DNA from 3 places in the Streptomyces sp. NBC_01294 genome. Region 3 is predicted to be linked to each of the others. Evidence: riboswitches for the same ligand, from Rfam matches in the RefSeq annotation. Region 3 holds a riboswitch; each other region holds the start of a gene.
The links. A riboswitch is a leader RNA that binds a small molecule or an ion and turns the genes downstream of it on or off. The one in region 3 is predicted to bind cobalamin.
Positions count from the first base shown of each region.

Region 1: another riboswitch for cobalamin. It lies ahead of OG534_RS35115 (CoA-acylating methylmalonate-semialdehyde dehydrogenase); the one in region 3 lies ahead of OG534_RS01595 (hypothetical protein).
Region 2: another riboswitch for cobalamin. It lies ahead of OG534_RS28170 (cobalamin biosynthesis protein); the one in region 3 lies ahead of OG534_RS01595 (hypothetical protein).

Region 1 is NZ_CP108423.1:7,752,057-7,762,201, forward strand. Features, by position in the region: gene OG534_RS35080 (DUF4360 domain-containing protein) at 1-646, shown strand, start outside; gene OG534_RS35085 (LacI family DNA-binding transcriptional regulator) at 720-1,763, opposite strand; partial or broken gene OG534_RS35090 (helix-turn-helix domain-containing protein) at 1,880-3,086, shown strand; gene OG534_RS35095 (enoyl-CoA hydratase) at 3,153-3,938, opposite strand; gene mmsB (3-hydroxyisobutyrate dehydrogenase) at 3,935-4,837, opposite strand; gene OG534_RS35105 (enoyl-CoA hydratase/isomerase family protein) at 4,834-5,928, opposite strand; gene OG534_RS35110 (acyl-CoA dehydrogenase family protein) at 5,925-7,076, opposite strand; gene OG534_RS35115 (CoA-acylating methylmalonate-semialdehyde dehydrogenase) at 7,073-8,572, opposite strand; cobalamin riboswitch at 8,760-8,930, opposite strand; gene OG534_RS35120 (short-chain fatty acyl-CoA regulator family protein) at 8,987-10,145, opposite strand, start outside.
Region 2 is NZ_CP108423.1:6,227,982-6,238,126, reverse strand. Features, by position in the region: gene OG534_RS28190 (hypothetical protein) at 1-932, opposite strand, end outside; gene OG534_RS28185 (alpha/beta hydrolase) at 1,076-2,206, opposite strand; gene OG534_RS28180 (inorganic phosphate transporter) at 2,516-3,805, shown strand; gene OG534_RS28175 (hypothetical protein) at 3,832-4,053, shown strand; cobalamin riboswitch at 4,165-4,318, shown strand; gene OG534_RS28170 (cobalamin biosynthesis protein) at 4,356-5,333, shown strand; gene OG534_RS28165 (cobyric acid synthase) at 5,330-6,850, shown strand; gene OG534_RS28160 (putative cobaltochelatase) at 7,125-9,269, shown strand; gene cobO (cob(I)yrinic acid a,c-diamide adenosyltransferase) at 9,269-9,868, shown strand; gene OG534_RS28150 (cobyrinate a,c-diamide synthase) at 9,862-10,145, shown strand, end outside.
Region 3 is NZ_CP108423.1:301,141-311,285, reverse strand. Features, by position in the region: gene OG534_RS01605 (hypothetical protein) at 1-490, opposite strand, end outside; gene OG534_RS01600 (prenyltransferase/squalene oxidase repeat-containing protein) at 487-3,453, opposite strand; cobalamin riboswitch at 3,563-3,695, opposite strand; cobalamin riboswitch at 3,776-3,913, shown strand; gene OG534_RS01595 (hypothetical protein) at 4,034-5,461, shown strand; gene OG534_RS01590 (SDR family oxidoreductase) at 5,972-6,943, shown strand; gene OG534_RS01585 (helix-turn-helix transcriptional regulator) at 6,934-8,031, opposite strand; gene OG534_RS01580 (DUF4259 domain-containing protein) at 8,067-9,119, opposite strand; gene OG534_RS01575 (hypothetical protein) at 9,328-10,145, opposite strand, start outside.

The DNA.
Region 1 (10,145 bases), 7.5 Mb from region 3:
CAAGTCGCTCCGTACCGGATTCACCGCAGCCGCCGTGACCGCAACGCTCGTCACGCTCACCCCCACGGCCGGGGCCAGCGCCTCGGCCCCCCTCGACGAAGTGACCGTGGACGTCGCCACCGTGAACGGATCGGGCTGCCGCCCAGGCAGCGCCACCGTCGCCGTGGCGCCGGACAACTCGGCCTTCACCGTCACCTACAGCGAGTACCTGGCCCAGGCCGGCGGCGGCGCCCCCGCCGTCGAGGGCCGCAAGAACTGTCTCCTCTCCCTCCAAGTGCACGTCCCCCAGGGCTACACCTACGCCGTGGCCCAGGTCGACTACCGGGGCTTCGGCAGCCTGCAGGAGGGCGCGATCGGCACGCAGAAGGCCAGCTACTACTTCCAGGGCATGAGCCAGACCGCCCAGCGCACGCACCGGTTCAACGGCCACCTCGACGACAACTGGCAGGCGACCGACACCACGGGCATCGAGGCCCTGGTGTTCGCACCCTGCGGCGAACAGCGCAACTTCAACATCAACACCGAGCTGCGCGCGGAAGTGGGCACCTCCGACCCGTCGCAGACCAGCTTCATGGCCCTCGACTCGACGGACGGCAGCATCAACAGCGTCTACCACTTCTCCTGGAAGAAGTGCCCCGCGCGCTGACCCGGGAAGGCTCTTCCCCCTACGCCGGGGCCCGCCGTCGCGCGGGCCCCGGCTGCCGCGTCCGCAGGCCGCGTCAGGCCGACGCGCGCCGGACCAGCGCCGTCTCGGTGATCACAGGACCAGGAACGAAGCCCCCGTCCGGACCGTCGTTCAGGGTGCGCATCAGCAGCCGCGCCATCAGGCGCCCCATCCCCTCGATGTCCTGACGCACCGTCGTCAGCGGCGGCTCGGCGCTCTCCGCCACCGGCTCCGCGTCGTCGAAGCCCACCAGCGCCACGTCCCCGGGTACCGTCCGGCCGTGCTCCTGCAGCACCCGCAGCGCGCCGGTCGCCATCAGGTCGTTCCCGGCGAAGACGGCGTCTATCCCGGCGTCGAGGGCCAGCAGTTCGGCCATCGCGCGGGCCCCGCCCGCCGCCGTGAAGTCCCCTTCGGCGAACAGCTCGGGAACGGTGTCCGGGAGCACGTCCCGGTAGCCGCTCAGCCGGTCGAGCGCCGAGGTCTGGTCGAGCGGGCCGGAGATGTGCGCGATCCGCCGCCGGCCCTGGGCGAGCAGGTACCGTACGGCCTCCCGCGCGCCCCCGCGGTTGTCCGCGTCGACATAGGTCACGCCGCCCTTCTCGCCGGGGCCGGCGGTCCAGTCGGGGCGGCCGCCGTAGACCGTGGGCATGCCGATGCGGCGGGTGATGGCGGGCAGCGGATCGTCGGTGTGCAGGGAGAAGGCGAGCGCCCCGTCGACGTGGCCGCCGGCCAGGTAGCGCTCGATCCGGTCGTAGTCGCCCCGGTCCTCCACCAGCAGCAGGACCAGTTGGGTGTCGTGGGCGGTCAACTCCTTGCTGATGCCCCGGACCTGACGGGAGAAGAAGGGATCCGAGAAGATCCGGACCTCGGGCTCGGCGATGATCACCGCGACGGCCCCGGTGCGCCGGGTCACCAGGGTGCGGGCCGCGGGGTTGGGGACGTACCCCAGGTCCCGGATCGCCTCGCGCACCCGTTCCGCCAGGTGCGCCCGCACACCGTCGCCGCCGTTGACCACTCGGGAGGCGGTGGCCCGGGAGACCCCGGCGTGTGCTGCGACGGCCTCCAGGGTGGGACGGTTGCCGGGGCGGGGTTCGGGCACGGGTGTTCCTCCAGGGTGTCCAGGGACGGGGCGGCATCGCCGGACAGCAGGGTAACCGTTACGCCCGCTTCACACCCTGCCCCTCAGACGGCCCGGGGCAGCGGCCGCTGCGGCGAGCCGGAGTACGCACCGAGCTGGCGGACGAGGCCGGCGGGATCTCGGTGGCGGCCGACGAGATCACGGACATGGCCCGCGACCATCCGGACATCGCGAAGGCCCTCGTCGCCCTCCACCACCGCTACCGCGACGCGGCCGAGCAGGCCGCGGCCCTCGCACCGCCCGGCGACTCGGCGGCCCTGGTCCGCACCGAACCGCACGACGAGGTACGGGACTTCTTCTACGCGCACCACAACCACTTCGACGCGCTCGACACACCGAGGCGGAGTCCACCGCCCGGGACCTGGGCGCCGGATCGGTCTCCCGTACCGCCGGGCACCTCGCACACGCGCTCTCGGCCCGCCACGGCGTGACGGTGCTGGAGGCGGCCCCCGAGCAGGCGCCGGACGCCCGGCGGTTCGACGCCGAGCGCGGCCTGCTCTTCCTGTCCCCGTGGCTCACCGACGCGCAGCGCGCCTTCCAGCTCGCGACGCAGCTGGCGCTGCTCGGGCACCGGCCCCTGATCGACTCCCTCGTGACCGGGCCGATTTCGACTCCGCCGAGTCCGGGGGCCTGGCGAGGATCGGGCTGGCCGACTACTTCGCCGGCGCCGTCCTCATGCCCTACGGCGCCTTCCTGGCGGCGGCCGAGGACCTGCGCTACGACATCGAGCTGCTCCAGGCCCGCTTCGGCGTCGGCTTCGAGACCGTCTGCCACCGGCTCAGCACCCTGCAGCGCACCGGACAGCGCGGGGTGCCCTTCTCGTTCCTGCGCGCCGACCGGGCGGGGAACATCTCCAAACGCCAGTCCGCGACCGACTTCCACTTCTCGCGCCTCGGCGGCACCTGTCCCCTGTGGACCGTCTACGAGGCCTTCTCGGCCCCCGGCCGGATCCTCACGCAGGTCGCCGAGATGCCCGACGGGAAGAAGTACTTCTGGATCGCCCGGATCGTCACCCGGGGCGGCCACCGCGGCCACGGACACCGAGCCCGCCGGGCCGAGTTCGCCGTGGCGCTCGGCTGCGAACTCCGGCACGCCGGCCGTCTCGTCTACGCCGAGGGCGTCGCCGTCGCCGACCCGCGGGCGGCCACCCCGATCGGTCTGGGCTGCCGGATCTGCGAGCGCCGCGACTGCGCCCAGCGGGCGCGGCCGCCGGCCGGGGGCCGCCTGGCGGTGGACCCCGACCGGCGCACCTACGTGCCGTACCCGGTCTTCGGGGACGCCTGAGCCGGCGCCCGGCGGCCGGCGCCCGGCGGCAGGCCTCCGGCCCCTGGCCCCGTCGCCCCCGAAGGCTCAGCCGTGGACGAAGTGCGGCGGGCGCTTGTCCACGAACGCGGACATGCCCTCCTTCTGGTCGGCCGTGGCGAACACCGCGTGGAAGAGGCGGCGTTCGAAGCGGACGCCTTCCGCGAGGGTGGTCTCGAAGGCCCGGTTCACGGCCTCCTTGGCCATCATCGCGACCGGCTTCGACATCCCGGCGACGGTCTCGGCCACGGAGAGGGCCTCGGCGAGCAGCTCCCCGGCGGGGACGATCCGGGAGACGAGCCCGGCACGTTCGGCCTCCTCGGCGCCCATGGTGCGGCCCGTCAGACAGAGTTCCATCGCCTTGGCCTTGCCCACGGCCCGGGTGAGGCGCTGCGATCCGCCGATCCCGGGGATCACGCCGAGCCGGATCTCGGGCTGCCCGAACTTCGCGGTGTCGGCGGCGAGCAGGATGTCGCAGAGCATCGCGAGCTCGCAGCCGCCGCCCAGGGCGTAGCCGGAGACCGCCGCGACCGTGGGCGTCCGTACCTGGCCGAGCCGGTCCCAGGCGGTGAACCAGTCGCTGAGGTACATGTCCATGTAGCCCTGCGGCCGTATCTCCTTGATGTCGGCGCCCGCGGCGAAGGCCTTCGCGGAGCCCGTCAGGACGATGCAGCCGACCTCCGGGTCCCGGTCCAGTTGCTCCGCGGCGGCCACCACCTCGGTCATGACCTGCAGGTTGAGGGCGTTGAGGGCCTCCGGCCGGTTGAGGGTGAGCACGGCCACCCGCCCCTTGCGTTCCAGCAGGATGGTCTCGTAGGCCGTGGGGGCGCTCATGCGGGTGTTCCGTTCTGCGGTCGGAGGGTGCGGACGATGGCCGAGAAGTCCAGGCCGGCGCCCTCCCCCTCGGCGAATGCGGCGTACATGGCGGCTGCCTTGAGGCCCAGGGGGGCGTCCACGCCGCCGGCCCGCAGGGCGTTCGCTGCCAGGGTGAGGTCCTTGGCCATCAGGGGCGCGGCGAAGCCGGGCCGGTACTCGCGGTTGGCGGGGCTGGCCGGAACGGGTCCGGGCACGGGGCAGTTGACGGTGAGCGCCCAGCACTGGCCGGAGGCGGTGGAGGCCACGTCGTAGAGGGCCTGGTGGTCCAGGCCGAGGCTCTCGGCTAGGACGAAGGCCTCGCTGACCCCGATCATCGAGACGGCGAGGATCATGTTGTTGCAGATCTTCGCGGCCTGCCCGGCGCCCGCCGCGCCGCAGTGCACGGCCTTCTTGCCCATGGCGGAGAGCAGGGGCTGCGCCGCCGCGAACTCGGCGGCGCCGCCGCCCGCCATGAAGGTGAGGCTCGCGGCCTGTGCGCCCACCACCCCGCCCGAGACGGGCGCGTCGAGGGACCGGTGGCCGGCCGCCACGGCGGCCTCGTGCGCCGCGCGCGCGTCGGCCACGTCGATGGTGGAGCAGTCGACGAACAGGGTTCCGGGCCGCGCTGCCGCCAGCAGCCCGTCCTCCCGGTACAGGGCGAGGACGTGCCTGCCCGCCGGGAGCATGGTGATCACCACATCGGCGTCGGCGGCCGCCGACGCGGCCGACCCGGCCGGCTCCACCCCCGTCGCCGCGGCGGCGCCCAGGAGCTCCGGCACCAGGTCGAAGCCGAGGACGCGGTAGCCGGCCTTCACCAGGTTGGCCGCCATCGGGCCACCCATGTGGCCCAGTCCGACGAACGCCACGGTACTGCTCACCAGGGCACCTCCTGAGTCGAATCGGTGGCGGCGAGGCGCAGTTCGCGCGCGCCGAGCGGGGCGAAGAACCGTTCCACGTCCGCCGTGCCGACCTCGGCGAGGGTGGGCGGGGTCCAGTGCGGGGTGCGGTCCTTGTCGATCACCTGGGCGCGGATGCCCTCCACCAGGTCGGGGGAGGCCAGAGCCGCGCAGGAGACCCGGTACTCCTGCTCCAGGACCCTTTCCAGCGGGCCCAGATCGCGTGCCCGGCGCAGCGCGGCCAGGGTGACCTTCAGTGCCGTGGGCGATTTCGCCGCCAGGGCGGCCGCGGCCTCCTTTGCGCCGGGGACGCCGGTGGCGAGCAGCCGCCGGACGATCTCCTCGACCGTGTCCGCCGCGTAGCACGCGTCGATCCACGCGCGGGCGGCGGCGAGGTCACCGGGCGGCGGCGTTTGCACCCGCGCGCCGAGGCCCTCGTGTACGGAGGTCCGCGCGAGGTCGGCGGCCAGTGCGGGGAGCTCCGCCGCGGGGACGAAGTGGTCCGCGAGCCCGCACAGCAGGGCGTCGGCCGCCCCGACCGGCGTACCGGTCAGGGCCAGGTGGGTGCCCAGTTCGCCCGGGGCCAGCCCGAGCAGGTAGGTTCCGCCGACGTCGGGGACGAAGCCGATGCCCGTCTCGGGCATGGCGACGCGGGAGCGTTCGGTGACGATCCGGACGCTGCCGTGGGCCGAGACCCCGACGCCGCCGCCCATGACGATGCCGTCCATCAGGGCCACGTACGGCTTGGGGTAGCGGGCGATGCGGGCGTTGAGCCGGTACTCGTCGCGCCAGAAGTCCGCGGAGGCGCTGCCGCCCGTGCGGGCATCCTCGTGGATCGAGCGGATGTCGCCCCCGGCGCACAGGCCGCGTTCACCGGCGCCCTCGATGACGACGGTCTCGACGGCCGGGTCGTGCTGCCAGGCGGTGAGCGCCTCGTCGATGCGGAGCACCATGGCGTGGCTGAGGGCGTTGAGCGCCTTGGGGCGGTTGAGGGTGAGGTACGCGGCGTGGCCCTCGGTGCGCAGCAGGACGTGGTCGCGGTCTTCGTGGGGTGCGTGGGGTGCGTGGGTCATCGCAGGGTCTCCGTGAGTCCGCGGGCGACGATGACCCGCATGATCTCGTTGGTGCCTTCCAGGATCTGATGGACGCGCAGGTCGCGGACGATCTTCTCGATGCCGTATTCGCCGAGGTAGCCGTATCCGCCGTGGAGCTGCAGAGCCCGGTCGGCGACGGTGTAGCCGGTGTCGGTGGCGAAACGCTTGGCCATCGCGCACAGCCGGGGGGCCAGCGGATCGTCCGAGTCGAGGGCCTCGGCGGCCTGCCGGACCAGCGCGCGGGCGGCGGCCAGTTCGGTGGCCATGTCCGCGAGCCTGAACTGCAGCGCCTGGGCGTCCAGGAGCCGCCCTCCGAAGGCCTCGCGGTCGGCGAGGTGGACCAGGCTGCGGTCCAGGGCGCTCTGGGCGCCGCCGAGCGAGCAGGCGGCGATGCCGAGCCGGCCGCCGTTGAGGCCGTTCATGGCGATGCGGAAGCCGTCGCCCTCGGCGCCGAGCCGGCGGTCGGCGGGGATGCGCACGCCGTCGAGGACGACCTGGCGGGTGGGCTGCGCGTTCCAGCCCATCTTGTGCTCGTTGGGGCCGAAGGAGACCCCGGGGTCCTCGCGTGCGACGACGAACGCCGAGATCCCGCCGGGCCCGCTCTCGCCGGTGCGGGCCATGACGATGTAGACCCCGGCGGCCCCGGCGCCGGAGATGAACTGCTTGACGCCGGTCAGCACGTAGTGGTCGCCGTTCCGCTCGGCGCGGGTGCGCAAGGCTCCCGCGTCGGAGCCGGCCCCGGGTTCGGTGAGGCAGTAGCTGCCCAGGGAGTCGGCCGAGCACAGGCCCGGCAGCCAGCGGCGGCGCTGCGCGGCGTCCCCGTAGCGGTCGATCATCCAGGCGACCATGTTGTGGATGGAGAGGTAGCCGGCGATGGACGGGCAGCCGGTGGCCAAGGTCTCGAAGACGAGGACGCCGTCGGCGCGGCCGAGCCCCGAACCGCCGTGCTCCTCCCGCACGTAGACGCCGCCGAGACCGAGGACCGCGGCCCGGCGGATGACCTCGACGGGGAAGTGCTTGTCCCGGTCCCAGGCGACGGCGTACGGGGCCAGGTGCTCCTGGGCGAAGTCGAGGGTGACCTCGGCGAGGGCGAGCTGGTCCTCGGTGAGGGTGGTCACGGCGCTCATCCCATCGTCGGGATCGTGAAGCTCGCGCCCTCCTTGGCCCCGGAGGGCCAGCGCGAGGTGACGGTCTTGGTCCGGGTGTAGAAGCGGATGGAGTCCGGTCCGTGCTGGTTCAGATCCCCGAAACCGGACCGCTTCCAGCCGCCGAAGGTGTGGTACGCCACCGGGACGGGGATCGGCACGTTGACGCCGACCATGCCGGCGCCCACCCGGCGGGTGAAGTCGCGGGCGGTGTCGCCGTCGCGGGTGAAGATCGCGACGCCGTTGCCGTACGGGTGCTCGGTGGGCAGGCGCAGTGCCTCCTCGTAGTCGGCGGCCCGTACGACGGACAGCACCGGCCCGAAGATCTCCTCCCGGTAGATCCGCATCGAGGGGGTGACCCGGTCGAAGAGGGTGGCGCCGGCGAAGTAGCCGTTCTCGTGCCCGGCCAGGGTGAACCCGCGTCCGTCGACGACGAGTTCGGCTCCCTCGGTGGCGCCGATGCCCACGTAGCGGTTGACCCGGTCGAGCGCGTCACGGCTCACCAGCGGCCCGAAGTCTGCCTCGGGGTCGTCGGAGCGGCCGACGCGCAGGGTGGCGATGCGCTCCTTCAGCTTGGCCACCAGCGCGTCCGCGGTCTCCTCGCCGACGGGGACGGCCACGGCGATGGCCATGCAGCGCTCGCCGGCCGACCCGTATCCGGCGCCGATGAGCGCCTCCACGGCCTGGTCGAGATCGGCGTCCGGCATCACGATCATGTGGTTCTTGGCGCCGCCGAAGCACTGGGCGCGCTTGCCGTGGGCGGCGGCGGTGGCGTAGATGTGCGCGGCGATCGGGGTGGAGCCGACGAAGCCGAGGGCCTGCACGCGGGGGTCTTCGAGGAGGGTGTCGACGGCCTCCTTGCCGCCGTTGACCACGTTGAGCACGCCGGGCGGCAGGCCGGCTTCCAGGAAGAGCTCGGCGAGCCGCAGCGGTACGGACGGGTCCCGTTCCGAGGGCTTCAGGATGAAGGAGTTGCCGCAGGCCAGAGCCGGTGCGGCCTGCCACAGCGGGATCATCGCCGGGAAGTTGAAGGGGGTGATCCCGGCGACCACGCCGAGCGGCGCGCGCAGGGAGTGCACGTCGATGCCCGTGCCCGCGTTGTCGGTGAACTCCCCCTTCAGCAGGTGCGGGACGCCGGCGGCGAACTCGACCACCTCCAGGCCGCGTTGCAGGTCACCGTGCGCGTCGGCGACGGTCTTGCCGTGCTCGGCCGACAGCATGCGGGCGAGGGAGTCCCGCTCGCCCTCGACCAGTTGGAGGAAGCGCAGCAGCACGCGCGAGCGGCGCTGCGGGTTCCACTGGCCCCAATCCGCCTGCGCCTCCTCGGCGTTCGCGATGGCCGCCTCGGTGTCGGCGCGCCCGGCGAGCGGGACGCGGGCCTGGACGGTGCCGGTGTTGGGGTCGTACACGTCGGCGAAGAGTCCGGATGTTCCGGTGGTGTGCTTGCCGCCGATGAAATGGGTGAGTTCACGGACCATGGGTGCCTGCTCTCGTCAGGTTGGATCCGGGGATGGCACGGCGGACCGGCGAACGCGCCCGGTGGGGTGCGCCGCTGGGGAAGGCCGTGAGAACTACGAGCGTGCGCAGGTGTGCGCGCGCTCCGCCGGATCACCAGGGTCCTGGGTACAAACCGGTGCCATGCGTGTCTGCTCCATCCTCGTGGACAACACGGAACGTTCCGCGGCCGGTATCCTGACTCCCGGATCACCGCGTGCCGCCCGCCTTCCCGACAGACCTCGTCAGTGGCGTGTGGATGGCAGCACACTCCCCGGTCACAGTGGCGGGACCGTGCCGGTTTCTCACCGGCTTCCCTGCACCGCGGACCTTGTGCGGCGAACATATAGTTGGACGTCCTAGTAAGTCCAGACCCCCCTGCCGCGCGCCGGCGTCCGTCAGCCGTGGGCCGGGGCGGAGTTCCTGGTCACCGGGTACGGGATGAAAGTGCTGCTGTTCTCGTCGACGGCCAGGACCCGGCCGAGCGGCGGGACGGCCCGCTGCGGGCAGTCGAGGCGTTCGCAGAGCCTGCAGCCCATGCCGATGGGCGTGGCCGCCGCCGTGTTGTCGAGGTCGAGCCCGTCGGCGTACACGAGCCGGGAGGCGTGCCGGATCTCGCATCCGAGCCCGATCGCGAAGGTCTTGCCGGGCTCGCCCCAGCCGCCGCGGTGGCGGGTGACGGCGCGGGCGGTCCACAGGAACCGCTGCCCGTCGGGCATGGCGGCGACCTGGACGTGGATGCGACCGGGCGCGGCGAAGGCCTCGTACACGTTCCACAGCGGGCAGGTGCCGCCCGCGCGGGAGAAGTGGAATCCGGTGGCGGACTGCCGCTTGGACATGTTCCCGGCCCGGTCCACCCGGACGAAGGAGAAGGGAACCCCGCGCAGCCTGGGCCGTTGCAGGGTGCTGAGGCGGTGGCAGACCGTCTCGTAGCCGATCCCGAAGTGGTCGGTGAGCCGCTCGATGTCGTAGCGGAACTCCTCCGCGGCGGTGTGGAAGGCCGTGTACGGGAGGATGAGCGCGGCCGCGAAGTAGTTGGCGATGCCGATCCGCGCGAGGGCGTGCACGGGGGAGCCGGGCGGGAAGTCCTCGGTGGCCAGCCGGTCCAGTTCGGCCCCGTACTCGATCAGCGCCAGCTGCGTGGCCATCCGGAACGCCTGCTGGCCCGGCCGCAGCCGGTTCGACAGGTGCAGGACCCGGGCGGTCGCGTCGTAGTGGTGCAGCCGGTCGGAATCCGGGGCGGTCCTGACGCCGTGCCGATCGGACAGCCGGCGGGTCAGGGCGCGGATGACGTCACCGGGGCGGATGCCGATCTCGCGGGCGAGGGCTTCGGCCGCCAGATCGGTCTCGTGCAGGTAGTTCTGCCGCCGGTAGAAGAACTCGCGGATCTCCTCGTGGGGCGAGCGGGGTGCGTCCGTCACCGCGTCCCGGCCGTCGGCGGCGTCGGCGAGGCGCTCGGCCAGGAGCTGGCCGCGCCGGCCCAGGTCCAGCAGGACCGAGGCGACGGCAGGCATCCGGGTGGCCAGTTCGGCCAGGTCGGAGGGGGAGACGCGGGCC
Region 2 (10,145 bases), 5.9 Mb from region 3:
ATCTGCTCCAGCTTGACCCAGACGGCCCAGCTGCCGAGCGGGGTGAGCGTGGCCCGGGCTGGGCCGAGGGTGACGGCGTCCACGGCGGCGAGACCGCCGAGGGCCCAGCGCAGCAGCCGGGCGAGCGGGACGGGACGGGCCTCGGCGGAACCGGGGACCGCGGACGGTTCGGCGAGGGCTCCCTGCTCGGCGGGAGCCGGGTTTTCGGGTTCGGCCGGGTCTTCCGGTTCGGCCGGGGCTCCCGGTTCGGCGTCGGGGGCCGTTCCCTCGGCCGCGGGCTCCGCGTCGTAGGGGATCTCGCACCGCTCGTCGCGCAGCTCGGTGACGCGCTGGCCCAGCAGGTCGAGCAGGTCGGGGACGGTCACCGCGCCCGCGGAGAGCTGGAGCAGGGAGAGGAGCTGGGGCATCGCCTCGACGACCTCGGCGACGGCCGCGGGGGCGATGTCGGCGGGGGCGGGGTGGACCAGCGACCAGGCGTCGAAGAGGGCGACCCAGCCGCGCAGGACGGCGGTGTCGTCGCGGTCCCATGCGCGCAGCCGCCAGCCCGGCCGGGCGTGGCCGCCGTGCACCTCGACCAGGCCGGCGAGGCGGGCCCGGTCCCAGCCGACCCGGATCTGGCCGTGCGTCAGGCCCAGTTCCGCGGCGGCGCGTTCGACGTCGGAGGGCGCCAGGGCGCCCGTGGGGGCGGGCCGGCCGCCGTCTCCGGCGCCGAGGTTGCGCTCGGCCCAGCGGGTCAGGCGTACGGCATCGGCGAGCGAGGCCCGGGCCCGGTTCGCGAGGTCGGCCGTGGCGGGCGTGCCCGCCGGGGGGCGCGGGGCGGGACGGGTACGCCGGTCGGTCACCGCCTTGCGGGCCGCGGCGACCGACCGCGGGGAGACGAGTCGGAGTCTGGAGTCGCGAGCCAACTGCTCATCAGGCTTTCGGGACGTCACGGAAGCAGTCTCGCCCGTCACTGGCCGAAAGCCCAAACGGAATGAACGCTTGCCGCCGATCGCCCGTGGTGCAGACCGGGACAACACGCCCGCAGGACCCGGTCCGTCACACGGCCTTCACATGACGGGCGCTCACATGAGGCTCACATGAGGGGGGTGAGGAAGCGGCGCAGGGCCTCCTCGTATCCGGCCGGGCCGGCGTTCCACATCGCACCGTGCCCGGCTCCGGGCACGGTGTGCAGGGTGACGAGATCGGGGCGGGCCGCGGCCAGCCTGCGGGAGGGGCCCCAGGGGGCGAGCGAGTCGTCCGGGCCGTGGAAGATCAGTACGGGGACGCGCAGCGCGCCGGGGTCCGCGCCCGGCGGCCGGTGGTCGGCGCGCAGTCCCGCGCGGCCCTCGGCGGCCCGGACCGCCAGCGGCAGCACCACGGCCGGGGTACGGCGGGCCGCGGCGAGCCCGCGCAGGGTGGTGTGCCAGTCGAGTACCGGCGAGTCCAGCACCAGCCCGGAGATCCGGTCGGCCAGCGCCGAGCGCTCGGCGGCGTGCAGGGCCATGGCGGCGCCGGTGGACCAGCCGTGCAGGACCACGCGCCGGGCGCCGTAGCGCACGGCGTAGCGGATGGCGGCGTCCAGGTCCCGCCACTCCGATTCGCCGAGGTGGCCGAGGCCGTCCGGGGAGGCGGGGGCGCCGAGGTCGCCGCGGTAGCCGAGGTCCAGGACGGGCAGCCGGTGGCGGTGCAGGAAGGGCATGACCACCATCGGGTGCTCGCGGCTGCCGCCGAGCCCGTGCACGGTGATCACCCAGGTGTCCCGGACCCCGGGCAGGAACCAGGCGGGGAGCGCGCCGAGCTCTCCGGGGACGTCCACGTCGGCGTGGTCGAGCCCGAGGGCGGTGCGGGGGTCGCCGACGTACACCTGGGGGGTGAGGGTGACCCGGGTCCCGGGGGCGAGGGTGCCGTGGGTGACGGAGAGGAGCTCCCGTACGACGGTGTCCGGGTCGTGCTCGGCGTCCGGGAGCACGGGCCCGACGACGGCGTGCACGCCCGGCGCGACCAGGCCGTACGTACCGGGGCGCAGGGAGGTGAGCGAGCGGGTCAGCGCGACCCGGCCGGGGGCGGTGGAGTGGATGCTCAGCCGCGGCCCGCCGGGGAGCGGACGGCCGGGTTCGGGCCGCAGGGCCGCGTCGGCGGCGTACCGGCCGACCGCGACGGCGGCCGCGCCGGCGCCCAGGAGAGCGGTGGTGACGGCTGCTGCCGTCGCTGTCGCGGTTCGCACCGCTCCAGTGTCTGCGCCCGGGCTCGGGCGGGCCACCGGAGGGGATCCCTCCGCCAGCGCCGGGAGAGGGGTGATCTAGGTCTCTTCAGGGGCTCCGGGCGCAGGGCCGGATGCGGCGCCGGGCCACCCGGAGGGGTTCATTCACCCGGCTTTGACGTGCATTAATGCTGATTTCTACGACAGAATCAGGACGAATGTCGCGATGGGGCCCCGTGCCCGTACACCGCTCCGCCCGCGCCAGTTCACCTTCCGTTCACCCAGGTTGCCTACGGTCGCCGAGCCACTGACGTCAAACAGAAGCCTGGGTAAATGGAGCACATAACGCTTCTCCTCGGGATCGTGATCATCACCGCTCTCGTGTTCGACTTCACGAACGGTTTTCACGACACGGCCAACGCGATGGCCACCACCATCTCGACCGGCGCCCTCAAGCCCAAGACGGCGGTGGCCATGTCCGCCGTGCTCAACCTCGTCGGCGCGTTCATGTCCGTGGAGGTCGCCAAGACGATCTCCAAGGGCCTGGTCAACGAGGACGGCATCCAGCCAGAAGTGATCTTCGCGGCCCTCGTCGGCGCGATCCTCTGGAACCTCGTCACCTGGCTGGTCGGCCTCCCCTCCAGCTCCTCGCACGCCCTGATGGGCGGCCTCATCGGCGCCGCGGTCGCCTCCGCCGGCATCGGCGCGGTCAACGGCAGCGTCATCGTCACCAAGGTGCTCATCCCCGCGATCGCCGCCCCGCTGGTGGCCGGCATCGCCGCGTACCTGGCCGCCAAGGTCACCTACAAGATGGGCGGCAAGGTCGGCGACAAGACCTCCGCCAAGGGCTACCGCGCCGGTCAGATCGCCTCGGCCGGCCTCGTCTCCCTCGCGCACGGAACCAACGACGCGCAGAAGACGATGGGCATCATCACCCTGGCCCTCATCGCCGGCGGTGCGATCGCCCCCGACTCGAACCCGCCGGTGTGGGTCATCGTCTCGGCCGGTGTGGCCATCGCGATGGGCACCTACCTGGGCGGCTGGCGCATCATCCGCACCATGGGCAAGGGCCTGACCGACCTGCAGCCGCAGCAGGGCTTCGCCGCCCAGACCTCGGCCGCGTCCGTCATCCTCGCCTCCTCCACCCTGGGCTTCTCGCTCTCCACCACCCACTCGTGCTCCGGTGCGGTCATGGGTGCGGGCCTGGGCCGCAAGGGCGGTGTGGTCCGCTGGTCCACCGCGACCCGCATGTTCGTCGCCTGGGGCCTGACCCTGCCGGCCGCCGCGCTGGTCTCGGCCGGTGCCGAGCTGGTCATGCGCACGGGTGACATCGGCATCGCCGCCGTCACCGTCTTCCTGGTCGGCTCCTGCCTCGCCATCTGGCTCATCTCGCGCCGCCAGGTCGTCGACCACAGCAACGTCAACGACGTGGAGCCGGTCGACGCCCACGAGCCGGGTGTCGTCACCACGGCGATCGCGGCCGTCACCGTCCCGCCGACCGTCGCCGCGGCCGGCACGACGGTCGCAGCCGCCGGTACGACCGCCGCGGTCACGGACGACGCCCTCAAGGCCACCATCCCGGCCGCGACGACGACCCCGGCGGCTCCGGCCGCCGCGGTCTGACCGAGACACACAGAGGAAACGGCAGTATGAAGATCGACTGGGAAGCGCTCGGCTCCGTCTTCGGGGTCAGCCTCTTCGCCACCGTCGCCCTCGTGGCCCTGTTCACGCTGGGCCTGATGGGCCTGTCCAAGCACGAGGCCGCGACCGAGCAGGGCGGCGCCGCCACCCTGGCCCGCAGCGGCGCGTACCTCTGCTTCACGCTCGTCGCGGCCGCCGTGACGTACGGGATCTACCTGATCGTCGCCTGATCCCCCGCCGTACGGCGGGCCGGGCGCGAAGGCTCCCTCCGGGTTTCTCCCGGGGGGAGCTTTCGCATCTCCCGCCCCTGCAGCGCCGCAGGTCAACGGCGAGTTGACGGGCGTTCTCGGTGCGTGGTGGACTGCCCGAGCCAATACGGCGGCATGGAGAGGAAGTCCGGTGCGAATCCGGCGCGGTCCCGCCACTGTCACCGGGGAGCGCACGCCGCGCGTGCGTCCCGGGAGCCAGGAACTCTCGCCGCCGGACACGTCGAACCAGGGCGCGGACCCTGAGTGAGGACATACCTGCCACCATGCGTGCCGATCGCGTGTTCGCGTACGGCGCCACGGCGGGCCTGATCGGCGACCGGATCCTCGGTGATCCCCGCCGAGGGCACCCCGTGGCCGCCTTCGGGCGGGCCGCCGCCGCCGTCGAGCGCTCCCTGTGGCGCGACGACCGCGCCCGGGGCCTCCTGCACACCCTGGTGTGCGCCGGGGGCGCGGCCGCCGTCGGTGCGCTGGGCGCCCGCGCCGTGCGCTCCCGGCCCGCTGCCGCCCGTATCACCCTGACCGCCGCCGCCACCTGGGCCGTCGTGGGCGGCACCTCGCTGGGCCGCGAGGCCCGCGCCATCGGCGGGGCGCTCGCCGCAGGGGACACCGAGGTGGCCCGGGAGCGGCTGCCCCACCTGTGCGGGCGCGACCCGCAAGCCCTGGACGGGCAGCAGATGGCCCGCGCGGTCGTGGAGTCCGTCGCCGAGAACACCTCCGACGCGGTCGTCGGGGCCCTGGTGTGGGGCGCCGTCGCCGGCGTCCCGGGCCTGCTGGCCTTCCGCGCCGTGAACACCCTGGACGCGATGGTCGGCCACAAGTCCCCCCGCTACCTGCGCTACGGCTGGGCCTCCGCCCGGCTCGACGACCTGGCGGGCTGGCCTGGGGCCCGGCTGACGGCGGCCGCCGCCGTACTGGCCGGACCCGACCGGCGGGGAGCCGTACGGGCCTGGCGCTCGGACGCCGCCGCGCACCCCAGCCCGAACGCCGGACCCGTCGAGGCCTCCTTCGCCGGGGCGCTCGGCGTCAGACTGGGCGGGACCCTGGCGTACGGCGGCCGGGTCGAGCACCGTGCCGTGCTGAACGGCGAGAAGGGGCGGCCGGTGGAGGTCGCGGACATCGAGCGGGCGGTCCGGCTGTCGCAGCAGGTGACCTGGCTGGCCCTGGGGACCTGTGTGGCCGCCCGGCTGCTGGTCTCCCGACTGCTGATCCCCCGTACGACCAAGAGAGGGCGGCGCGCATGAGCGGCGCGAAGCGCGGCGGCGGTCTGCTGGTCGCGGGCACCACGTCGGACGCCGGCAAGAGCGTGGTCACGGCGGGCATCTGCCGCTGGCTGAGCCGCCAAGGCGTGAAGGTGGCGCCCTTCAAGGCGCAGAACATGTCGCTGAACTCGTTCGTCACGCGGGAGGGCGCCGAGATCGGGCGCGCCCAGGCGATGCAGGCCCAGGCGGCCCGCGTGGAGCCGACGGCGCTGATGAACCCGGTGCTGCTCAAGCCCGGCAGCGACCGCAGCAGCCAGGTGGTGCTGCTGGGAAAGCCCGTGGGCGAGATGAGCGCGCGCGGCTACCACGGCGGGCGCCAGGAGCAGCTGCTCGGCATCGTCACGGACTGCCTGGAGCAGCTGCGGGGCACGTATGACGCCGTGATCTGCGAGGGAGCGGGGAGTCCGGCCGAGATCAACCTGCGCCGGACCGACATCGTGAACATGGGGATCGCGCGGGCCGCGCGGTTCCCGGTGGTCGTGGTGGGCGACATCGACCGGGGCGGGGTCTTCGCGTCCTTCTTCGGGACGACCGCACTGCTCTCCCCCGAGGACCAGTCGCTGATCGCGGGGTACATGGTCAACAAGTTCCGCGGCGACGTGTCGCTGCTGGAGCCGGGCATGGAGATGCTGCGCGGCCTGACCGGGCGGGCGACCTACGGGGTGCTGCCGTTCCGGCACGGGCTGGGCATCGACGAAGAGGACGGCCTGCGGGTCTCCCTGCGGGGCGCGGTACGGGAATCCGTGGTGGCGCCGCCCGTGGGCGAGGACGTGCTGCGGGTCGCCGTGTGCGCGGTGCCGCTGATGTCGAACTTCACGGACGTCGACGCGCTCGCGGCGGAGCCGGGGGTCGTGGTGCGGTTCGTGGACCGGGCCGAGGAACTGGCCGACGCGGACCTGGTCGTCGTCCCCGGCACCCGGGGCACGGTGAAGGCACTGGCGTGGCTGCGCGAACGCGGACTCGCGGACGCGCTGGCGCGGCGGGCCTCCGAGGGGCGGCCGGTCCTGGGTATCTGCGGCGGGTTCCAGGTTCTGGGCGAGCACATCGAGGACGAGGTCGAATCGCGGGCCGGGGCGGTGGACGGCCTCGGGCTGCTGCCCGTACGGGTGCGCTTCGCGCCGGAGAAGACCCTGGCCCGGCCGGTGGGCTCGGCGCTGGGCGAGGCCGTGACGGGCTACGAGATCCACCACGGGGTCGCGCAGGTCCTGGGCGGGGAGCCCTTCCTCGACGGCTGCCGCGTCGGATCGGTGTGGGGCACCCACTGGCACGGCTCGCTGGAGTCGGACGGCTTCCGCCGGGCGTTCCTGCGGGAGGTCGCGGCGGCGGCGGGGCGGCGGTTCGTGCCGGCGCCGGACACGTCGTTCGAGGCGCTGCGCGAGCAGCAGCTCGACCTGCTGGGCGACCTGATCGAGGAGCACGCGGACACGGATGCGCTGCTGCGGCTGATCGAGGCCGGCGCCCCGTCGGGCCTCCCCTTCCTCCCACCGGGCGCGCCGTGAGGGGCCGCGCCCTGCGGGGCTGTTCCCCTACCCGCCCTTTCTCCGTTTCCCGGGCCCTGCCCGGACCCGCGCCTCAATCGCCGGCGGGGCTCGACAACCAGCCTCGCCTGAGGCGCGGGGCGCGGGGCGGAGCCCCGGTCTTCCAGCCTCGCCGGCGTTTGAGGCGCGGGGTCCGGGACGGGGCCCCGGCGACGGCGCCGCACTCGCCCACGGCTCCGCGCAGAGCATCCGGCCAGGCCCCTGCCACGGTCCGCATCCAAGGAGTGAGCAACACATGAGCACGCCCTATCCGTTCACCGCAGTGGTCGGCCAGACCGACCTGCGGCTGGCGCTCCTGCTCAACGCCGTGAGCCCCGCGGTCGGTGGTGTGCTCGTGCGCGGCGAGAAGGGGACCGCCAAGTCCACCGCCGTGCGCGCGCTGTCGACCCTGCTGCCGCAGGTCGACGTCGTACCCGGGTGCCGGTTCTCCTGCGCGCCCGGCGCGCCGGACCCGGCCTGCCCGGACGGCCCGCACGAGCCCGGCCCCGGCGGCGCCCGGCCCGCCCGCATGGTGGAGCTGCCCGTCGGCGCCTCCGAGGACCGCCTCGTCGGCGCCCTCGACATCGAACGGGCCCTCGCCGAAGGCGTGAAGGCCTTCGAGCCCGGGCTGCTCGCGGACGCCCACCGCGGGATCCTCTACGTCGACGAGGTCAACCTCCTCCACGACCACCTGATCGACCTGCTGCTCGACGCCGCGGCGATGGGCGCCTCGTACGTGGAGCGCGAGGGCGTCTCCGTACGCCACGCCGCCCGCTTCCTGCTCGTCGGCACGATGAACCCCGAGGAGGGCGAGCTGCGGCCGCAGCTGCTCGACCGCTTCGGGCTGACCGTCGAGGTCGCCGCCTCCCGCGAGCCCGCCCTGCGGGTCGAGGTGGTGCGCCGCCGGCTCGCGTACGAGGACGATCCCGCGGGCTTCGCCGACCGCTGGGCCGGTGACGAGAACGAGGTCCGTGCCCGGGTGGTGGCCGCGCGGGCGCTGCTCCCGCAGGTCCGGCTCGGGGACACCGCGCTGCTGCAGATCGCCGCGACCTGCGCCGGCTTCGAGGTCGACGGCATGCGGGCCGACATCGTGATGGCGCGGACCGCGACCGCCCTGGCCGCCTGGGCCGGGCGGAGCGCCGTGCTGAAGGAGGACGTGCGGCAGGCCGCGCTGCTGGCCCTCCCCCACCGCCGGCGCCGCAATCCCTTCGACGCGCCGGGCCTGGACGAGGACCGGCTGGACGAGATCCTCGACCAGTTCCCCGACGAGGAGCCGGAGCGCGAGCCCGACCCGGAGCCGGAGCCCGACCCGGACCCGAACCCGGACCCCGAGGGCCCGGATGGTGACGGCGACGGCGACGGCGACGGCCCCGACGGCGGCGGCGGGGTGCCCCCGCAGGGCGGCGGCCCGCAGGACGCGAACGCCCCGGCCGAGCCCGCCGAGACCACCGAGGCCCCCTCGGACGCCCCCGAGGCCCCGCAGCCCTCCGCGCAGGAGGCCGGCGGGCCCGAACAGGCCGCCGTACGGGCCGCCGAGCCGTTCCGTACCAAGATGCTGAGCGTGCCGGGGCTCGGCGAGGGCGCGGCCGGACGGCGTTCGCGCGCCCGCACCGCCCACGGCCGGACCACCGGCGCCCAGCGCCCCCGCGGCCACCTCACGAAGCTGCACCTGGCGGCCACCGTGCACGCGGCCGCCCCGCACCAGAAGGCGCGCGGCCGCAACGGGCGCGGTCTGGTGATCCGCAAGGACGACCTGCGCCAGGCCCGGCGGGAGGGCCGCGAGGGCAACCTCGTCCTCTTCGTCGTCGACGCCTCCGGCTCGATGGCCGCCCGGCAGCGCATGAGCGCGGTCAAGGGCGCCGTGCTGTCGCTGCTCCTGGACGCCTACCAGCGCCGGGACAAGGTCGGCCTGATCACCTTCCGGGGTGCCACGGCCGAGCTGGCGCTGCCGCCGACGTCCTCGGTGGACGCGGCCGCGGCCCGGCTGGAGCAGCTGCCGACGGGCGGCCGCACCCCGCTGGCCGCCGGGCTGCTGAAGGCCCACGAGGTGCTGCGGATCGAGCGGCTGCGGGATCCCTCGCGCCGGCCGCTGCTCGTGGTCGTCACCGACGGGCGGGCCACCTCGGCCGGGACCGCGACGGGCCGGTCGGACGGCACCCCGCGGGAGCTCGCGGGGCGCAGCGCGCGGCTGCTGCAGGCCGGGGGCGTCGCCTCCGTGGTCGTGGACTGCGAATCGGGGCCGGTCCGGCTGGGGCTGGCCGGGGTCCTGGCCGCCGATCTCGGCGGGCCCGCCGTCTCGCTCGACGGGCTGCGGGCCGACTCGCTGGCCGGACTCGTGAAGAACGTACGTACCGCCGTGACATCCAGTGCATCACCCCACAGCAACAGGAGGGCCGCGTAATGCCGCAGGGACAGCCGTCCGTCGTTCCGGACGACGGACTCACGACGCGCCAGCGCCGCAACCGTCCGCTCGTCTTCGTCCACACCGGTCCCGGCAAGGGCAAGTCCACGGCGGCCTTCGGGCTGGCGCTGCGCGCCTGGAACCAGGGCTGGTCGATCGGGGTGTTCCAGTTCGTCAAGTCGGCGAAGTGGAAAGTCGGCGAGGAGAACGCGCTCAAGGTGCTCGGCGCCTCCGGCGAGGGCGGCGCGGTCGCCTGGCACAAGATGGGCGAGGGCTGGTCCTGGGTGCAGAGGGACGCGCAGCTCGACAACGAGCAGGCGGCCAAGGAGGGCTGGGAGCAGGTCAAGCGCGATCTGGCCGCCGAGACGCACAAGCTGTACGTGCTCGACGAGTTCGCCTACCCGATGCACTGGGGCTGGATCGACGTCGACGAGGTCATCGAGGTGCTGCGGAGCCGTCCCGGCACCCAGCACGTGGTGATCACGGGCCGCAACGCGCCGGAGAAGCTGGTGGAGTTCGCGGACCTCGTCACCGAGATGACCAAGGTCAAGCACCCGATGGACACCGGCCAGAAGGGCCAGAAGGGCATCGAGTGGTGACCTCGTTCAACGTTCCCCGGCTGGTCATCGCCGCGCCGTCGTCCGGCAGCGGCAAGACCACCGTGGCCACGGGCCTGATGGCGGCCTTCGCGGAGCGCGGCCTCGCCGTGTCCCCGCACAAGGCCGGGCCCGACTACATCGACCCCGGCTACCACGCGCTGGCCACCGGCCGGCCGGGGCGCAACCTCGACGCCTTCATGTGCGGGCCGGAGCTGGTCGCTCCGCTGTTCGCGCACGGGGCGGCCGGGTGCGACCTCGCCGTGGTCGAGGGTGTGAT
Region 3 (10,145 bases):
CGATGTTCGTGCCGCCGAAGATCCACAGGTCGACGCTGCCGGGCTTCGGCTTGTAGAGCATGGCGCCGAGCTGGCTGTACTCCCAGGTGTTCTGGCCGGGGTTCGCGTGCCAGTACGACCAGTAGGCGGAGGCGGGCGGGGTGAGGACGCAGTCGTCCTGCTGCGGGGTCGGGTACTGCTTGCCGCCCTGGTGGCCGCTGTAGCCGATCCGGCAGATGAAGGCGGGGCCGTCGTGGCCGGTGCCGGTGGTCGCCCAGCCGCCCTGGTTCAGGAGTTCGTAGCCGGTGGTGGGCGCGGTGCCGCAGGAGCGGTAGACGGGCCCGCCCCAGTGGCTGAAGTCCACCGCGAGGACGACACCGGACGAGGTCGTGCACTGGCCCATCGGCTGCGGGGCGGCCCCGGCCGGGCCGGCGGTGGCGGCGAACGCCGCAACCGTCAGTCCGAGCACGGACGTTGCGCGGGCGAGGGCGCGCATGAAGCGGGAGTTCATCGGTCCGCCTCCGCGGGGTTGCGGCGTGCGCGCGCCATGACGACGAGGCGCCAGCCGGCCAGCGTCAGCGCGGCTGCGGTACCCGCCAGCACACCGACCTGGACGCCGGTGGAGGCGAGGTTGCCGCCCGGACCGCCCGGACCGCCCGGACCGCCCGGACCGCCCGGACCGCCCGGACCGCCCTGCGCGACGGCGACGCCGCTGCCCGCGCCGCCCGTGGTCTCGCCGGGCGTCACGATGACCGGCGTACCACCCGTACCACCGCTGCCACTCGTACCACCGGTGCCGCCCGAGGTGGCCGTGGAGCTGGGGACGGGCTGCGGGGTGGTGCCGTCCAGGCTGCGGGTGAGGGTGCCGAAGGAGACGCCGGTGGTGCCGCTGATGGCCTGGGTGGAGGCCCGGACGTCGGAACCGGGCTGGCTGCCCTTGGCGACGTTGAAGCCGCCGTCGGCGTTCTGCTGGCTCGCGAGGAACGTGCGGGCCTTGGCGATCTGGGCGCTGTACTTGGCCGCGTCCAGCGAGAGCCCTTGGATGGCGAGGGCGGCGGAGTTGACGGAGTTCCCGGAGGCGCCTTCGAAACCGCCGTCTGCCTTCTGCTGCGCCGCGAGCCAGGCCAGCGCCTGGTCCACGGCACGCTGCGAGTCGGCGTCGGGCAGCAGGTCCACGGTCATGGCGGCCATGGCGGTGGAGTCGACCTCGGTGGTGCTGGGCTCGCCGATCAGGCTGACCCAGCCGCCGGAGGGGTCCTGGAGGCTCTTGAGGTACGCGATCGGCTCGGCCGCGGCGGCCGTCTCGCCGGCGCGGACCTGGGCGATGACGCCGAGCGACTGCTTGAAGACGGAGGTGGCGTAGGCGTAGTTGCCCTTGGACGCACACTCCTGGCGGGTCGAGGTCTTGGCCTGGCAGGTGATCTTGGCGAGCGCGGAGATCAGGTCCTGGCCGCCGAAGTTGCGGGGGTCGCGGCCCACGGCCTCGGCGAGCACGGCGGCCTTGCCGATGGAGCCGCCGGACGCGTACTTCGTGCCGACGAGGGTCCAGTCGTGGATGCCGCGGTTCTGGGCGTCCTTGCCGCCCTTGTCGAAGAAGTCGACGATGTTGCGCAGCGTCGCGTTGTCACCGCCGGTGGCCGCGAGGGCGTAGGCGCCGTCGATGGTCATGCCGTAGTCGGCACGGCCCCCACCGGGCTCGCTCTCGTAGTAGCGGCCCTGGATCAGCTGCTTGGGGGCGGTGAGGTACGCCACGCCCTTCTTGATGTCCGGTCCGTCGCCCGGCGGGACCGTCGGCTTGGGGGCGGTGGGCGTGGGCTTCGGTTCAGTCGGTGTGGGCTTCGGTTCGGTGGGCGTCGGCTTGGGCTCGGTCGGTGTGGGCTTGGGATCCGTGGGCGTCGGCTTGGGCTCGGTCGGCGTCGGCGTCGGGTCGGCCTTCTTGCCCGTCAGGGCCACCAGGTCGCTCTTGGCACCCGCGACGGCGACGGGGACGGTGGCGAACACGCGCGATGCGGTGTCGTCCGCCTCGAAGCCGAAACCGCCCTCGGGGAACTGGTGCTTGGAGAGCCACGAGAGGCCCGCGTCCGCGTGGCCGGCGTCGCCGAGGGCGCGCAGGGCCTGGGCGGCCCAACCGGTGGAAGCCGGGCTGCCGGTGGTCATGAAGGAGGCGGAGGGCCAGGCGCCGCTCGCCAGTTGGGACTTCTTGAGCTGGGCCCGCGCCCTTTCGACGGCCGCGTCGTGGCCGCCGGCCCGCTTGAGGGCCAGGGCGATCAGGCCCGTGGAGCTCGCGTCGCTGTCGCACCATTCGCCGGCGCGGATGAGGATGCCGGTGAAGCCGCCGTCCTCGCACTGCAGGCCATTCAGCCGGTTCACGGCGTCGGCGGGAGGCGTCACGCCACCGTTGAGGAGGGCGATGACGGCCATGGCCTGGGCGTCGGCCTGGCCGGTGGTCCGGAAGTCCCCCCTGGTCAGACAGCCTTCGACGGTCTCACCGTCACCGATGTCCCTGGGGCAGACGTACTTGACGAGGTCGCCGAGCAGGTCGTGGCCGCCGAAGGCACGGGGGTCCTTGCCGGTGGCCTCGGCGACGAGCGCGAGGCGCGCGGCGGCGCCGGCGTCGGGGATCCCGTCCTTGCCGGCCGGGTAGGCGTACGCGTCCGTCTGCTCGGGCGTGGCGAGGAAGTCGGCGGCCTTCCGGGCCGCCGGGCTCTCCCTGTCGGTGGCGGCCAGGGCGAATACGACCTCGCTGGTGAGGAAGTGGTTCGGAGTGGTGGAGCCCTCGTCGACGACGCGCTCCCCGTCCGTCAGCTTCCCGGTGAGCCAGCGGGTGGCGGCGGCCACGTCGACCGCGCCCGGCGGAACGGTCGGCGGCACGGTCGGCCCGGTCGGGTCCGGTGAGGGGGCGCCGCCGCCCGCGCGCACGTCGTCGGGGGAGAAGGTGGGCTTGCCCGAAGTGCCGCCGATGTCGGTGCCGCCGAACACCCAGGCGTCCACGTCACCGGGCTTCGGGGTGCGCGACATGGCACCGAGCGGGCTGTAGGTCCAGTTCTTCTGACCGGGCGAGGCGATCCAGTACGACCAGTACGCGGTGGCCTGCGGGGTGAGGACGCAGTCCTCCTTGTCCGGAGTGGGGTACTGCGTACCGGAGTTGAAGGAGCCGTTGCCCATGCGGCAGATGAAGGCCGGGCCGTCGTGGACGGTGCCCTCGGTCGTGAAGCCGCCGGTGTGCAGCAGCTCGTAACCGGTCGTCGGCGTGGTGTCGCAGCCGCGCTCGACCTTGCCGCCGAAGGGTCCGAAGTCGACGGCGACGACGGCGCCGGTGGTGGCCGTGCACTGCTCGATCGGGTCGGCGTTGGCGGACGAGGGAACCGTGAGGAGGGCCACTCCCGCACCGAGCGTCAGGAAGGTCGCGGTCACGAGGGAGAGGAGCCGCCGTCTCGTCCCCGATTGCCGTTTTGCCTGCTGTTCGGTCCCCACCGCAGCCCTCGTCTCTGCCGGGCGGCTGCGTACGTGGCGATGCGCCCCTGCACGGCCTGAGGCCATGGAGAGGCTGCGACGACCACACCGCAATCCGCGACGGCGCTCTTCGTACTGTGGCCCAACACCAGGCATTCCGGCTCGCCCGGGAAGAACCGGGCCTACGGTTGCGGGACAGCGCCGGAATTCGACCGGCTTCCCCTGGTGCTGAGCAGTTATCAGGCGGAGTGCAACACGGATCCCGACGACGCGTCAAGGTGGCCTGAGTCTCAGCGGACCAGCCCCGGGCGGAGGCGGTCCGCGTCACGGATCCGGTGGCTGGCGGTCCCTTGATCACTCGGGTAGCGTCCTGGGCTGCCACGTGGGGGAATCCGGTGCGATGCCGGAGCTGACGCGCAGCGGTGTGGGACGGCGGGGGCCGTTTCCGAGCCCGAATGCCCATCCGGCGATGCACCACAGAAGCCGTACCACGCGTTCCGGACGGCGGCTCTCCGGCCATGCCCCTGCCCCGCCACCGTGAGCGGGCTCCTTGCGGCGTGTCCAGGCAGTGGCCGGCGTCCGCCGATTCCAGGAGCAGGCCATGTCCCGTCCCCGCACGCCCCGTCCCCGCACGCCCCGCCGCCTCGCGCTCGCGGTGCCCGCCGCCCTCGGCGCCCTCGCCCTCACCGCGCTGCCCGCCTTCGCGACCTCGTCGCCGGCGCAGATCGCCACGTCGAAGACCAACGGCGTCGCCTACCTCAAGTCCCTCCAGGCGGCCGACGGTTCGTACGCCGGCTCCGGCCTGTCCAACGAGTGGGCGTTCAGCACCTTCGCCGCCGCCGGCACCGCGGTCGTCGACGTCGCCCCCGGCGGGGACACCACGAAGAACGCCCGGACCGTCTACCGCAACCTTCTGTCCACCGCGGGCTGGCCCTCCGGCGCACCGGTGGTCACCGACTACGAGCGCGGCACCCTGAACGCGTACGCCGCGGGCATCGACCCGGCCCGCGTGTCGGCCTCCCGCAACCTCATCGCGCACGTCTACTCGTACTGGCAGACCGCCGAGGCGGGCTACTTCGGGCCGTCCGGCAACTTCAACGGCACCGTCTTCGCGGCCCTCTCCCTGGGCGGCGCGAAGACCCAGGCCGGCGGCGCCCGTGTTCCGCAGGCACTCACCGACTCGATGGTCACGCGCATCCGGGCCAACCAGCACGTCGACGGCGGCTGGACCTACCAGAAGGCCGAGGGCAACCCCACCGTCCTCAACTCCGCGAGCGACGTCGACATGACCGGCGCCGCGATGGCCGCCCTCTGCGTCTCCGGCGTCCCCAACACCGACACCGACGTCGTCCAGGCCAAGAACTTCCTCAAGGGCAAGCTCGTCGCCAACTCCGGTGCCTTCAACTCCCTGTACGGGGTCAACACCAGCTCCAACGGCTGGGGCGTCGCCGGCCTCAACGCCTGCAGCATCAACCCGCAGACCGGTGACTTCCTCACCGTCAACGGCAAGACCCCGATCGACTTCCTGATCGCCAACCAGTACAACCCGGCGGGCGGCTTCAAGTACAAGCCGTCCGACACCACCCCGACCGCCTACGCGTCGATCGACGCGCTGCGCGCCGTGGCCGGTGGCGGATTCACCACGGCCCCGCCCGTCCCGGTCACCCCCGGGGCCCCGCAGTGGGTCGCGCAGTCCACCTTGACCGCCGGCACCGCCACCAAGCTCGCCCTGACCGTCGACGACGGCGCCGGCAACCTCAAGGTCTGCTCGGTGGCCTTCACGCCGACCGGTACGACCACCACCCTCGGCGACGTCCTGAACGCGGCGACCAGCGGCGCCACCCCGTCGGGCTGTGTCACCGGCGTCACCCCCTCGTCGGGCACCGGCACCATCACTAACGTCAACGGCAAGGCCAACAGCGGCGGCAACACCTGGAAGGTGAGCGTCGACGGCTCCGCCTTCGCCGGCGCGCTCCGCGAGAAGGTGATCAACGTGGGCGACACGATCGCCCTGCGCTGGGGCGCCTGATCCCCTCCGGGTGCGGGGACCCGCGTACGGGCCCCCGCACCCGGAGGCCGGAGTACGGGCCCCGCACCCGGAGGCACGAGTGCGGGCCCGGTGCGCACGGAGCCCGACGAGCCTCCGTGCGCGACCGGGCCGCGGCGATCAGTCCGTCAGATAGGCCCGGGTGATCGTGATCTCCGACTTGCTGCCCGAGGCGTCGGTCACCGTGCCCCGCAGGGACACGTGGCCGCCCTTCGGCGGGTTCTTCACCGTCACCGCGCCGGACGCGACCGGGGCCCTGCGCCAGGTGTAGCCGTCGTCGTACGAGATGGACCGTCAGGGACTTCGGCTTGCCGCCGACGACGGTGACCGGGACGCGGACCCTCCGGTCCGCCGGCGAGGTAGCCGCCAGGATGGGTGCTGATCGGCACGCCTCGGGTGGCGTACGGCCGACGGCGCGCGGCGTCGGGTGATCGGCGAGGTGCGGAGAAAGGGTGACAGGATCTGTCGGGATTGGCGTGAACGATGGATGACATGAGCAACGAGGACATCACCATCCGGAACGCCGGCCCCGACCACCCGCGGCGCCCGCTCGCCGGCCGGATCGCGCTCGTGGCGGGGGCCACCCGCGGTGCCGGACGCGCCCAGGCCGTCGAGCTCGGCCGGGCCGGCGCCACCGTGTACGTCACCGGCCGCACCACCCGTACCCGGGCCAGCGAGGTCGGCCGGACGAGCGAAACCATCGAGGAGACAGCCGAGTTGGTCACCGCGGCCGGCGGCACCGGCATCGCGGTGCCCACGGACCACCTCGACGAGGACCAGGTACGCGCCCTCGTCGAGCGGATCGACCGGGAACAGGGGCGGCTCGACATCCTCGTCAACGACCTGTGGGGCGGTGAGCACCTCCTCGCCGGCTCCGTATTCGGGAAGAAGAGCTGGGAGACCCCCCTCGCCGACGGCCTGCGCATCCTGGAACTCGGCGCGCGCTCTCACGTGATCACCGCGGCGCTGCTGCTGCCCTTGCTGATCCGTTCGGACGCGCCGCTGCACGTGGAGGTCACCGACGGCACGGCGCGCTCCAACCGCCGCTACCGCGAGAACATGTACTACGACCTGGCGAAGAACGCCCCGATCCGGCTCGCGTTCGGGCTGGGCCAGGAGCTGGCGGAGTACGGGGGTACGGCGGTCGCGGTCTCGCCGGGTTTCCTGCGCTCGGAGCAGATGCTCGCCCACTTCGGGGTGAGCGAGGAGAACTGGCGCGACGCGATCGCCCGGGAGCCGGCCTTCGCCATCGCCGAGTCCCCGCAGTACCTGGCCCGCGCGGTCGCCGCGCTGGCCGCCGATCCCGGCCGGGCCGCCCGCTGGAACGGGAAGTCCACCTCCAGCGGGGAGCTCGCGAAGACCTACGGGGTGCGGGACGCGGACGGCAGCCGCCCGGACGCCTGGGCCTACTTCGAGGACGTCATCCACGGCGGCAGGGAAGCCTCCGCCGAGGACTACCGCTGACCCTTCGCCCCGGCTGCCCCCTTCGCCCCTTCCGCGCCCTTCGGCTCCGGCCGGTAGAGGGCGGCCAGGGCCGCCGCGCGCTCACGGAAGCGGGCGCGCAGGGAGGCCGGGGCGAGCACCTCGGCGTCCGCGCCGAGCCCGGCCAGCTGGTCGAAGGCGACCTCCTCGGACTCCGCGGTCAGGTCGAGGGTGACCAGACCGGCGGAGTCCGGGGCGCTCGCGGAGGCCAGCGCGTCCTCGACGGCGGCTCCGTCCACGACGGCCGGCAGCCGGCGCAGCCCCCACGCGGTCAGCCGCACCGTGACGGTGGTGCGCAACAGCGCGCGGGCGAAGTCGTGCGAGCGCGCCTCCCAGTGCGCGGCCAGGTCGAAGGCCGCATCGCGTACGAACGGCTCCTGGACGCCGGGGGCGGGCGCCAGGGCCGTGACACGGTCGACGCGGTACGTGCGCCAATCGCCGTCGCGCCCCTCCCCAGCGGCGTCCCCATCCCCATCCCCGTCCCCGGTACGGAGACGTGCCACGACGTACCAGGTGCCGGCCTTCAGGACGAGCCCGTACGGGTCCACCACCCGCGACACCGCGGAAGGCGGCGAGCCGTCCCGGCCCGGCCGGGCGTAGGACAGCTCGACGGTCCGGTCCGACCACACCGCGCGGGCCAGCTCCGGCAGCAGCTCGGGTGCGGAGGGCTCGCGGAACCAGGCCGGGGCGTCGAGGTGGAAGCGGCGTACCGACGCCTCGGCGGCCGCGCGTACGGACGGGAGCAGGGTGGCGGTCAGTTTCAGCCGGGCGGTGTCCGCCGCGTCCGACAGTCCCAGGTCCCGCAGGGCCGACGGCAGCCCGGACAGGAACAGGGTTTCCGCCTCGGCCGGATGCAGCGTGGTCAGCCGGGTCCGGTAGCCGGGGGCCAGGTGGTAGCCGCCGGTCCGGCCGCGCTCCGACCGGACGGGGATGCCGGCCTCCTGCAGGGCCTGGGCATCGCGGATCACCGTCCGCTCGGAAACGTCCAGCTCGCGGGCGAGAGCGGCGGCGGTCAGGCCGGGGCTCGACTGGATGAGCAGGGCCATACGGATCAGACGGGCGGCACGCATGCCTCCAGGATCACGGACCCGGCGAACGAAAGGCCTCACCGCCCTCCGCGGTGCGCGGCGGCCTGCCCGTGCGATCGCGGGGCGGGTGTGAGGGGTTCGCCGTTCAGGTCGGTCGTGCCGGATCCGTCCCACCACACGGTGCCCTGCGTGGTCAGGAAGGGGACGGCCCCGTCGACCTCGGAGCCGTGCTCGAAGGCATCGGCCACCGCGGTCAGGTAGGTGGCGAGGCAGGGCCAGCCGTCGTCGAAGTGGCCGGTGTCGCCGTGCGACGCGCTGCCCAGGCGGCCCTGGCCGGGCCCTTCGCGCATGTCGATGACGTCGGAGTCGCCGTCGCTCTGGGCCCAGGGGATCCACTGCGGGTGCCACCAGGGCTCGTCGTTCCACTCGGAGGCCTCGGTCAGGTCGGGGTCGTCCCCGGCGATCTCGACGCACATCTGCCAGTGGCCGAGGATCCCCGCGACGGACAGGGGCGGTCGGCCCGGGAGCAGGTTGTCCCACTCGGTGATCCCGTTGTGGCAGGCCAGTGAGTCCAGCAGGTCGGCGGGGAAACGTATCCCCATCGCTTCCTGCGCGGCCTCGACCTCGGCGTGATCGGCCGGGGGCGCGAGCAGGGCGTAGGAGGCGGGGGAGTGCCGTCGCATCCACGCGTCGATCCTGGCCCAGGAGTCGGCCACCGGTCGCGCTGCCGGGAAGGTGAGGACCCGGCGCAGCAGGTGCAGGCTGCGCAGCCAGTGGAGGTACCGGTCGGTCTCCTCCCAGAGCTCCCGCAGCTCCGACGGCGGGGCCGTGATCCGGTCCAGGGCGCGGACGGCGGTGTCCCGCAGGTCGGCCGGGAGCTCCGGGACGGGCAGGTCCGGCGCGTAGGCGCTGGTGAGGGGACGGCCACCGGGGCACTGGGCGGCGACGAGGGCCGCGGCGGCCACCGCCTCGACCGCCAGGTGCTGATCGAGCGGGTCGCCGGCGTCGAGGACCCGGACGAGCGCGTCCCGCACGAGGCCGGGCCGGCCGGCTTCCGGGGTCTCGTCGAGGGAGCCGCAGAAGTCCGCCGCGGTGTCGTTGTCGAAGGGGCCGACGTCCCAGGTGCCCATGGGTCTCCTCGAGGCGGGTTGTCCGCGATACTGACAGGTGGCACCGACAGCGGGCGTCCGGGGGCGGCTCCACCGGAGCGGGCTTCGCCATCAGGGGTTCTGACAGGGCGTCCGCCCGAACGGCGCGCCCTGCGCGGCACGTCCGTACGGGACGACTTGTACGGCACGTCCGTCCGTACGGCGCGTCCTCCGCGGCTCGCGGCCGTGGCTACGGACCGGGCGGCGGGGCGAGTCGTGCGGGCGGGAGCGTCCGGTGGACCATCCGGAGGGCGAAGGAGCGCGGAGGCTGCCAGACGTGCCGGTCGTCGAACGGCCAGGCGTAGATCGGGGCTCCTTCACGGACGCAGCCGAGCAGGCCCGGCGCGGAGAGTTCGTGAGCCGACCACTCGTAGAGCTGTTGCAGGCGCGGAACGATCACCCCGAAATCGAGGAGCCGGCCGAACCCGATCTCCCTGTCGAGGTGCCACTGCACCGTGCCGCGGAGCGGGTACTCGTCGGGGAGCACCCGCGACAGCTGCAGGAAGATCCCGGTCATGCCCAGCCTCGGATCACCGAGGAACGGGGCGAGCGGACGCAGCGGCCCGAGTGAGATCCGGGGCGCCGCGACGAGGGTGTGGGCGTAGAGCACGCGGCAGAGGACGACGTTCATGAAGAACCGCTCGCTCTCGTTCTCCGCCTCCGCGAGGCCGCGGTTCTCGAGGTAGGCGGCTACCACGCTCCCGTTGTGCGCCCGGTACCAGGCCCGGGCGGTGGGGCGTTCGGCGAAGGACAGCCAGTGGTCGACCGTACGCGAGGAGGGCGGCCCCGCAAGTCCGCCGCTGAGCCCCACCGCCTCGCAGCCGTCCCGGAGAATGCGTTCGTTCACCTCACGCCACCACGGACTGCCTGGCAGGTCGCCGGACGCCGGCCGCAGCACGCCCCGCCGTACCTGCCAGCGCATGAACGACAGCGCGGCCCGGCGGAACGGCAGGTGCTGGGGCGCCTTGCCGAACGGGCCGGAATAGCAGCGCTCCATCAAGGCCGTCC